Regions from separate parts of the Psychrobacillus sp. NPDC093200 genome, predicted to be linked through region 2. Evidence: predicted binding sites of a transcription regulator. Region 2 holds the regulator's gene; the other holds the start of a gene.

Region 1 (4,512 bases), on a different contig from region 2:
GTGCTGAGGGCTCTGACGAAGCAGAAGCAGTAGAATCACTAGCTAAATTCATTTCTAAAGCAGAATAATTAATCGTAAGGCTGTTGTATGATCCAGTATGGATTGTATGGCAGCTTTTTTAATATTAATTTTTGGTAGATTTCCGCTATAGGCGGTCGCTTTCCAAGGGGGGTGCGATAAGCCATCACCCGTCGCTTACGCGCGCGGTTGTGATGTCTTATCTGCCTCACTGATCCCACTAGAGTCGCCGCCTGCCGCTACAATCATAGGTTGTGTAGGAAAGAGAAAGTCGTATGGGGAAAAATAAGATATCTAATTTCCGTCATGCTTCACTATTCAATTTTAAGAGAATATAAAGTAAACTCTTTTATGAAGTGATTATAATTTCATTTAAAATTTTTAGGCAATAGTCGGGAGTTGAAAAAATAGATTGCTTTATCTATAAAAAAAACGTGTTCGAAGAAACGAACACGCTCATACTAGGAAGAAAAATCGTTGTTAATGATCTTATCTACGTATTTTTTTGCAGGAACTAGCCCTAAATTTGTTTCATTTCGAACGAATTTGACCATTTCCACTAGGCTACTGCCGTTATTATTCATCTCTAGAATTTGTTTTTCTAAATCCTCGTCACCGGTAAAATGAAGGTCCTGCTGTTCTTCTAATTTTCTAATTTTTCTTTGTAGGCTGAAGGTATAGATGACTAAAAATAGAATGATTAATAAAGAAGTTATTTGATATAGAATAGTTACACAACCTTTCATTACTAAGTTACAAAAAAATCCAAGCGAACAGGAGCTCGCTTGGATTTCATGGCATTATTAGTCTTTTTTCATTTCGCTGCGTGCGATGATATGATCGATTAGACCATATTCTTTTGCACGTTCTGCTGTCATGAAGTTATCGCGGTCTGTGTCTCTTGAAACTACTTCAAGTGGCTGACCAGTGCGCTCAGACATAATATGGTTTAATTTATCGCGTAAGAACAAGATGCGTTTAGCAGCAATCTCGATTTCTGTTGCTTGCCCTTGAGCTCCACCAAGTGGTTGGTGAATCATTACCTCTGCGTTTGGAAGTGCATAGCGCTTGCCTTTTGTTCCAGCAGTAAGTAAGAAAGCACCCATTGATGCTGCCATACCGATACAAATAGTTTGTACGTCTGGTTTGATGAATTGCATTGTATCGTAGATAGCCATACCAGCAGTGATACTTCCGCCTGGGCTATTGATGTAGATGGAGATATCCTTTTCTGGATCTTCCGCTTCTAGGAATAAAAGCTGAGCAACAATAGAGTTTGACACGTTGTCATCAATCGCACTACCAAGCATGATGATGCGGTCTTTTAACAATCTTGAATAGATGTCATAGGCACGCTCACCGCGATTTGTTTGTTCAATAACTGTAGGAATTAAATTCATCCTGGATTGCCTCCTTCAAAGGTGGTTATATTTTTTATTTTTATTTGTGTACTGAGAAATTCTACCTCAGTTGTAACTTTATCATACATGGAATGGTCAAGGAAGGTCAAATATTAAGCTTAGAAATGTTGACTTGAATTATTCCTATTCCATTTGTATAATAGAAAGGTCGCTTGCCCCTGTAGTTTAATGGATATGACGTAAGATTCCGGTTCTTGAGATGGGGGTTCGATTCCCTCCAGGGGCGTCCATAACATTTAGAAACACTCGAATTCTTCGAGTGTTTTTTTATTTACAAGATATGAAAGTATATGCTTTGTCGAGCTTTAGTGCCCTGCATTTTCCTTACTCATTTTTACTTCTCCTTTCATATGATTCAGCATATGCGCCACTACGAAAGTGTAGTATAGGATCATCTGTTAGCTCTATGCCCTCCGGTACAATCGTTGGATCAAAAACAATGTCTTCCTTAGGATGTATTTTATTTTTGATTTCCAAACGACCAATATTCACTTTTCTTCTTTCCTCTGGCCACATATCTGTAGCATCGTTTGGATTATCTCCATCCTCCGCTAAGCGGATAAAGAGATCAAACTCGACTGGCGCCTGGTTTAATCTGTTATCTAGTTCCTCGGTCAAATAATTAGCTGAAAGAGATTTACTTGTCAAAGCAGGGTCCTTTGTTTCTTTAACAGGAACCCATTCATATTTAATCGCCTGACGAACACCGTCTTTATTGACGAAATAGAAGGCATGTATAGGATAATAATGGAGCTCTGCGTAACTTATTGGCGGCTGTTTTGCCTGCTCTTTAATGATTTGTATTACGTTTTTGCTATGTGGATATTTTTTAGAGAGCAGCTCTACCATGGCAAGACCTCTATCAATAGTTTTGATTCCTGTTTTTTCATCAGTGAATATTTCAATCATATCTATAAATTCTCTAGGGCTGCTAGTGACAAACATAGGCACAGTAGCACTCACTAAATTGGTGATACTGCCATCTGCTAGCTGAAATTGAACAGCCAGTCCTTTTGCCGGGGTAAGATAATCTATCGAAGCAGGGTTAGGCGGGCTATTGGAAAAACGGATGGTTGCGGAGACAGCTTCTCTATGAAGGTGAGGCGCTACAGTGTAAGGTACCGCATTGCCATTCGGATGAAATACCGCTTCATACATATCTCCCTTTGCATGGGCTCTTCTTGCTCCAGGAAATTTTCCTTGAATTTGTTCGAGTGCATCCACCGCTTCCTTTGGAGTTAAATCCTCTTTATGTAATTGTTCCATGTTTTTACCTCCTTTTTTATTGCAGTCTATTCATCATTACCACTCTTTTCCTATATTAAACCCACAAAACGGGAAGAAAGCTTTCGGGGAAACTTCTAAAGATAGTTTTTATAATTAATGAATTAGATTCGCATATTCGGAATAAAGTAATAATAGAAACTTAGAAAAGATAAAAGGGAGGGGGTGAGAGAGTTGCTAATGAAAAAATCCATACACCTGCTAGTTAGTATAATATTTGTTTCTCTATTATTACCGGTAACGACAGGAGCCGCATCTAACATTCCTAATGTTCCGAGAGATTCCTATTTAGTAGATTTAGAAGGTTATCTAGCTGATGAAACTAATCTAGAAATAGAGCGATTAGGAAGCAGATTGAAACAAGGAACCACTGCTCAAATGGTTGTCATGATTATCGATAATATAGGTGATCAGTCAGCAGAACAATTCAACATGGAGGTCATACGTGAAAATAAAATAGGAAGTGTTAGAAAGAAAAATGGAATTGTTATTTTGATTGAGGCAAATCCTATCAATCAAGGAGGGCCGACAGTTGAAATAACAGTAGATCGCGATTTAGAGGAAGCGATATCGTACGAAAAAGTAGACCGTATAATTGATCAATATACTATGCCTTATTTGAATCAAGGCTTTATCGACGAGGCAGTTCTCTACACATACCAGGCTTTATACAATGAAGTAATAGGAGAATATGGTTTGAAAGAGGAAACTATACAACCACAAGTTTATACAACTAGCAATACTAATCGGTTGTCTATTCCTACTGTTGTGGTAATTGCACTAGTAATCTTTCTCCTTTATAGGATGATAAATAGGAACAGGGGTCACGAGCACAAATAGTAATCTATACTGCATATCCAATTTTTTATTATTCTGATAAAATATAAAAAGAGAGGGGATGTAGAGATGAAACTAGTAGAGATAAACGAGGATAACTGGCGTAAAATTGTCTTTCTATCAACTAACGAGGACGGCAAAGCAACTATAGTAGAAAAATTTGTAGCATCCAATGCATTATCCATCGTTCAATCAGTCTATGAAACTGGTTGGATTACAAGAGGGATAGAGGTTGAGGACAAGCTTATTGGCTTTACGATGTACGGATTAGATGAAGAAACTTCAAACTACTGGCTATGCCGATTTATGATCGATCATCAGAGTCAAGGTAAAGGCTATGGCAGAAAAGCAATTGAGCTAATCTTGAACGAAATAAAGCAGCTTGATGGTTGTGAAAGCATCTATTTATCAACCGAGCCAGATAACGAAGCAGCCATCAAGCTATACGAAAGCCTCGGCTTCCAAAAAACAGGCAAGCTTAATGAGGGAGAAGCGGAGTTTATGCTAAAAGTCTAGGACAAGGGGAGAGCGAGGGCTCTTCTTTTTTTGTTGAGGGGATTGTAGTAAACTAGGCCATGATTGTAGTAAAAAGTGATGGGTTTGTAGTAAAAACGGAGAGAAGACTGATCGAGAAAATGGATTGTCGTAAAACACGAAGGCATTGTAGTAAACTAGGCTGTGATTGTCGTAAAACATCAGGCGATTGTAGTAATCTAGAGTAACATTGTCGTAAAACAGCTCCCGACAACAAAAAAACCAACAAAGAGTTGGTCTTTTTGTGCAATTTCATTGGTCTACTTGTCAGTGGTTACATATGCATCGAAATTTTCTATTTTATCACGTAAAGGTATGCCATCTGAATCACTCAGAACGTTGTATCTCCCTATTTTTCCGGGTTCTGTTTTCGAAAAGATAAATTCCTCTTTTAATGTATGAAAGATTTTTTCTCCTT
Region 2 (4,512 bases):
CTCTTCTTGAGCTAATTGTAAAACTTTTTGCGATCTTTGCGTAAATCGATTAAACATCATGCAGGTTCCTCTCCTTTTGTTTTCTCTTTTTCTCCTTTTTGCAAACGTTCCCTTAACAGCTTAGCTCGAAACATATCACGCTCCGAAGCATTTAAAGTTGTACCAGCATACTTTTGTAAAAATCCTGGCTGCATAAAAACCATACATTCATTTAAGATAGACATATCCACATCTTGAATAAGTCCAATATCTATCCCTAAGCGTACATCGGATAGGCATCTTGCTGCCTCCTCCGTTGTCATAAGACGAGCATAGGATAAGGTTCCTAACGAACGATAAAGACGATCCTCTAGTGTATTGGGAGAATGCTTTAATAGTGCATCTCGTGCTTCTCTTTCTTTTTGAATAATTTGTTCCGTAATGCTTTGAAGATCAGCAAGTATATCCTCCTCAGTCTTACCAAGTGTCGTTTGATTTGATACCTGATAAACATTGCCGAGCGCTTCACTACCCTCTCCATATATCCCTCTTACTACCATTCCAAGTCGAGAAATAATGGTTACTATTCGATTCATTTGTTTTGTTTTCGTTAATGCAGGTAAATGCATCATAACTGATGCCCTAAGTCCAGTGCCCGTATTAGTAGGGCAACTTGTTAAATATCCAAACTGTTCATCGAATGCGTAAGGTAATTCTTTTTCCAATAAGCTATCTATATTATCTGCCCGTTTATAAGCCTCTTCAATTTGGAGGCCTGGAAAAAGGCACTGAATCCTAATATGGTCCTCTTCATTTACCATGAGACTAACAGATTCATCCTCCGATAAAAGGACGGAGCCTGTATTCGGAGAATTTGCCAATTTGGGACTGATCAAATGCTTTTCTACTAACACTTGGCGTCCGAGCTCAGATACATCTTTTATCTGAATGGAGGAAAATTTCATTTGCAATGCTTCATCAGCAGCATCCAACAAAGTGGCTGAAACAGATTGGTCAATTTTATGCGCTTCGTCCTCTGTAAATGCAAGAGGGAAGCGAAATCCATTCAGATTTCTAGCCAATCGGATCCTTGTGCTCATCACAATGTCAGAATGCTCTCCTTCCCCTTCCATCCAACTAGATCTGGAATTATCTAAAAAGTTATCAACCGACATAGTGGTCGCCACCTCCTTCGACAAGCTGTTTTTCTAGTTCTTTTACTTCATCTCTCAGCTTAGCGGCATCCTCAAATTGTTCATGCTCGACAGCATCCTTCATTTGTGTACGTATTGCTTCAATTCTTTTCTTTAAAGCTATTTTTTCACCAAGTACCCCTGGTGCTTTTCCAATATGTGTCGTATTGCCATTATGCAGACGTTTTAAAACTTGGGGTAAATGAGGACGAAAGCTTTCATAACAAGAAGCGCATCCAAACTTACCTTCCTCTAAGAACCTCTCAATAGACCAGCCACATTCATTACATTCAAGTGTTTTCTGTTGTTTTTGTTGAACCATCTGCTGATCCGCGTGGTTAAACCAATTAGATAGAAGCTGATGGAGAGATAATGGGTCTTGTTTATATTCAACATAAAACGGGTGTAGGCTATTTGCACAAACCTCACAATAATGTCGTTCAAAGTGTTCTCCGTTATGCACCTGTGTAACCGTCACTTTGGCCGGTCTTTGCTTACAATTTTCACAAATCACTTTTCAACACCCCGTTCATTTTTCACTTTTTTCATATTTTAACGTTAATAGCATCGCACAAAGTATTCGTGCTCTTAGATCGTCTCTTGCAGGCAGTGGGATGGCTAAAGTCGTTCTGGCTAAGGCTGCTAAAATAATTTTTGCTTCTCGCTTAGTTATCACTTCTTCATCCAATAATCTAAATACAATATCTTCTGTCGCGGACTCAGACGCCCCGGCTTCCAGACTTTGTATTATATGCTCAATCAATTCAGCTTTTGTATGGGCCCGAACGCGGAGGATTCGAATATACCCACCACCACCTCGCTTACTTTCCACCAAATAACCACGGTCCTGTGTAAATCGAGTGTTTATAACATAATTTATTTGCGAGGGGACACAGTGAAATTTTTCAGCGATTTCACTTCTCTTTATTTCAATCTGCCCTCTACTTTCTTCTTCGATAATTGACTTCAAATAACCTTCAATAATGTCAGATATATTTCTCATCTTCTCTCACCTCTTCTCATTAAAACTGACTTTGACTATATTTGACTATATTATATAGCGAAATTTTTGTATGTGCAATTGATATGCCTAACATAAAAACAACAAAAAAACTACCAACATTTATTGTCAGTAGTTTTAGGTTGTATCAAAATGGAAACTTATATTCTTATATTTGTGAATTGTATTTGAGTTGTGTAATAAAAAAATTAGGCTCTACTTCAATGTCCTTTATTTTGGAAAAGTTGTGTCTTTCGTACAAAGTAAGCGCCGGTTTATTTTTTGCACCAGTAGTTACTATAACACTTACACTATCAGGAGCGAGGTCCAATACGTATTTTAACAGCTCAGTAGCTATTCCCTTCCTGAAATGATTAGGGTGGACAATTAGCCTACAGATATCCATTTCATCTCCATTAATTTCATATGAAATAAAACCAAGCAGTTGTTCCTTTTCATACTTTCCTATATAAATTTCTTTAGAAGCTTTAATATCCTCTGTAGTTTCCTTAAGCTGCGGAATGCCATCAAAACCGATAATCTCCGCTTCCTTTCGATAAGCCGGAAGCTGTACTTCAAGCATTTCTTCTGCTACAGATTGATTGTGATGATCAAGTAATAAAATCATTGAGTACCTCTTTAAACTTTTCTTTTTTTATTGTTTTTTTGGGCTTTAGATAATTGCTTCCATTTATCTCGCTCTGTTTTTTGTGCAGCCAAGTCGTTTTTACGTTCCATATGGGCTAGTTCACGTAATAATTTTACATAGCTCCTATAACGATCCTCTTTTAGCACACCAGAACGAATAGCCTCCTGAATCGTACAGCCAGGCTCTTTTTTATGCTGACAGTCTCTAAATCGACACTGCATTGCAAGCTCTTCTATATCTTGGAAGCTGTTGCTAATCCCCTCGCTTGAATCCCATAGCTGAAATTCTCTCATCCCTGGTGTATCTATCAATAGCCCTCCTCCAGGTAACAAAGAAAGCTCTCTATGAGTTGTTGTGTGACGCCCCTTACTATCATCCTCTCGAATGTCACTAACCGCCATCACTTCTTCTCCTGATAGAGCATTTATCAAGGAGGATTTACCTACACCTGAAGAGCCAAGTAATGCACCTGTCTTCCCTTCGCCAAGAAGAGCGGCCAAGTCTTCTATTCCTTCTCCTGTAACACTAGAAACAGCAAAGATTTCGACGCCAAATGCAATAGATTCGACTTCATTGATATAATAATCCAATTGCTCACAAGCATCTTTTTTCGTTAGAACAACTACTGGTGTCGCCCCCGAATCCCAAGCTGCGAGTAAGTAACGCTCTAACCTTCTAACATTGAAGTCTTGGTTGAGTGACATCACTAAAAACACATAATCTACATTCACTGCAACCAATTGAATTTCCATAGTTGTACCAGCCACTTTTCTTGAGAATTGCGATTGTCTCGGTAAAACCTGTTGAATAATCCCTTTCTCTTCTCCTGGCATTTGCTCTAAAACAACCCAATCTCCTACTGCCGGAAAAGCTTCTCGATTGTTGTCAAATTTAAACTTACCTGAAAGGGAGCATAGCCACTCTCCATCATTTGTGACTACTCGATATAAATGTTTATGCTCGAGTAAAACTCGGCCTACTAATCCTTTGCTCGTCATCTTTTCTTCCCATTTACTATTCCATCCATACTTTTCGATTAAATTCAATTTAAATTTCCTCCTAATTTTCCCTAAAAATATTTTAATCGCCATTTTTTATTCGGCGAAATACTGGGCAACAAAAAAACCATGATTGCACGAATCAGCAATCATGGTTTCCCGATCATTAGTAAAGAAATTTCAAAAAGTATGGAGAAATAAGCTCGATTGTCTGTTTACAATCAAACCAATACCTATTCAGCCTACATTTAGAAAATTACAGAGTGGGACATCATGAACTTACTGATTCGTTTTGTGTTATATACAATAGCCATAATGCCTCACTCCTTTCCTTAAGTTAAATTCAGAATACTACAAGTTTTTGAAATATGCAATAGGCAATTACGCCGTTACATCACGTTTTGTAAATGACCAGTAGCTTGTTACTAGGAATATTAACAGATACACGACAATTATTATAATAGAAAAACTTAAGGTCATGCTTTCTATTAGCGGTGTATTTGTTCCGATAAATTGACTTAAATTTGTATTGGCAAATATAATGTATTTCGGAAATTCAAAGTCCAGCATTGCAAGAATTTGAGTTACTTGTACTCCTGCAAACATTAGGAAAATAGATATTCCAATTGCTAATGAGCTAGAGCGGAACACTGAGCCAATCATAAAAGCTAAGGATCCAATTACAAATACATT

What was found. Region 2 encodes CtsR, which represses protease genes until heat stress. Its sites were predicted from a motif close to ATGGTCAATAAAGGTCAAACA; they were not measured.
Region 1: clpP (ATP-dependent Clp endopeptidase proteolytic subunit ClpP) is a predicted target of CtsR. The motif match lies at 1,511-1,531, and genes of this name have one in related genera.

The regions. Positions count from the first base shown of each region.
Region 1 covers NZ_JBNNVC010000003.1:168,523-173,034, reverse strand. Annotated here, with positions in the region: gene ACQKNZ_RS14360 (HPr family phosphocarrier protein) at 1-68, shown strand, start outside; gene ACQKNZ_RS14355 (hypothetical protein) at 480-764, opposite strand; gene clpP (ATP-dependent Clp endopeptidase proteolytic subunit ClpP) at 822-1,418, opposite strand; tRNA gene ACQKNZ_RS14345 (tRNA-Arg) at 1,594-1,665, shown strand; gene ACQKNZ_RS14340 (catalase family peroxidase) at 1,764-2,705, opposite strand; gene ACQKNZ_RS14335 (TPM domain-containing protein) at 2,904-3,563, shown strand; gene ACQKNZ_RS14330 (GNAT family N-acetyltransferase) at 3,630-4,076, shown strand; gene ACQKNZ_RS14325 (hypothetical protein) at 4,136-4,282, shown strand; gene ACQKNZ_RS14320 (hypothetical protein) at 4,355-4,512, opposite strand, start outside.
Region 2 covers NZ_JBNNVC010000005.1:61,908-66,419, forward strand. Annotated here, with positions in the region: gene ACQKNZ_RS17110 (ATP-dependent Clp protease ATP-binding subunit) at 1-60, opposite strand, end outside; gene ACQKNZ_RS17115 (protein arginine kinase) at 57-1,154, opposite strand; gene ACQKNZ_RS17120 (UvrB/UvrC motif-containing protein) at 1,144-1,686, opposite strand; gene ACQKNZ_RS17125 (CtsR family transcriptional regulator) at 1,702-2,175, opposite strand; gene ACQKNZ_RS17130 (GNAT family N-acetyltransferase) at 2,342-2,800, opposite strand; gene rsgA (ribosome small subunit-dependent GTPase A) at 2,812-3,819, opposite strand; gene ACQKNZ_RS17140 (ABC transporter permease) at 4,201-4,512, opposite strand, start outside.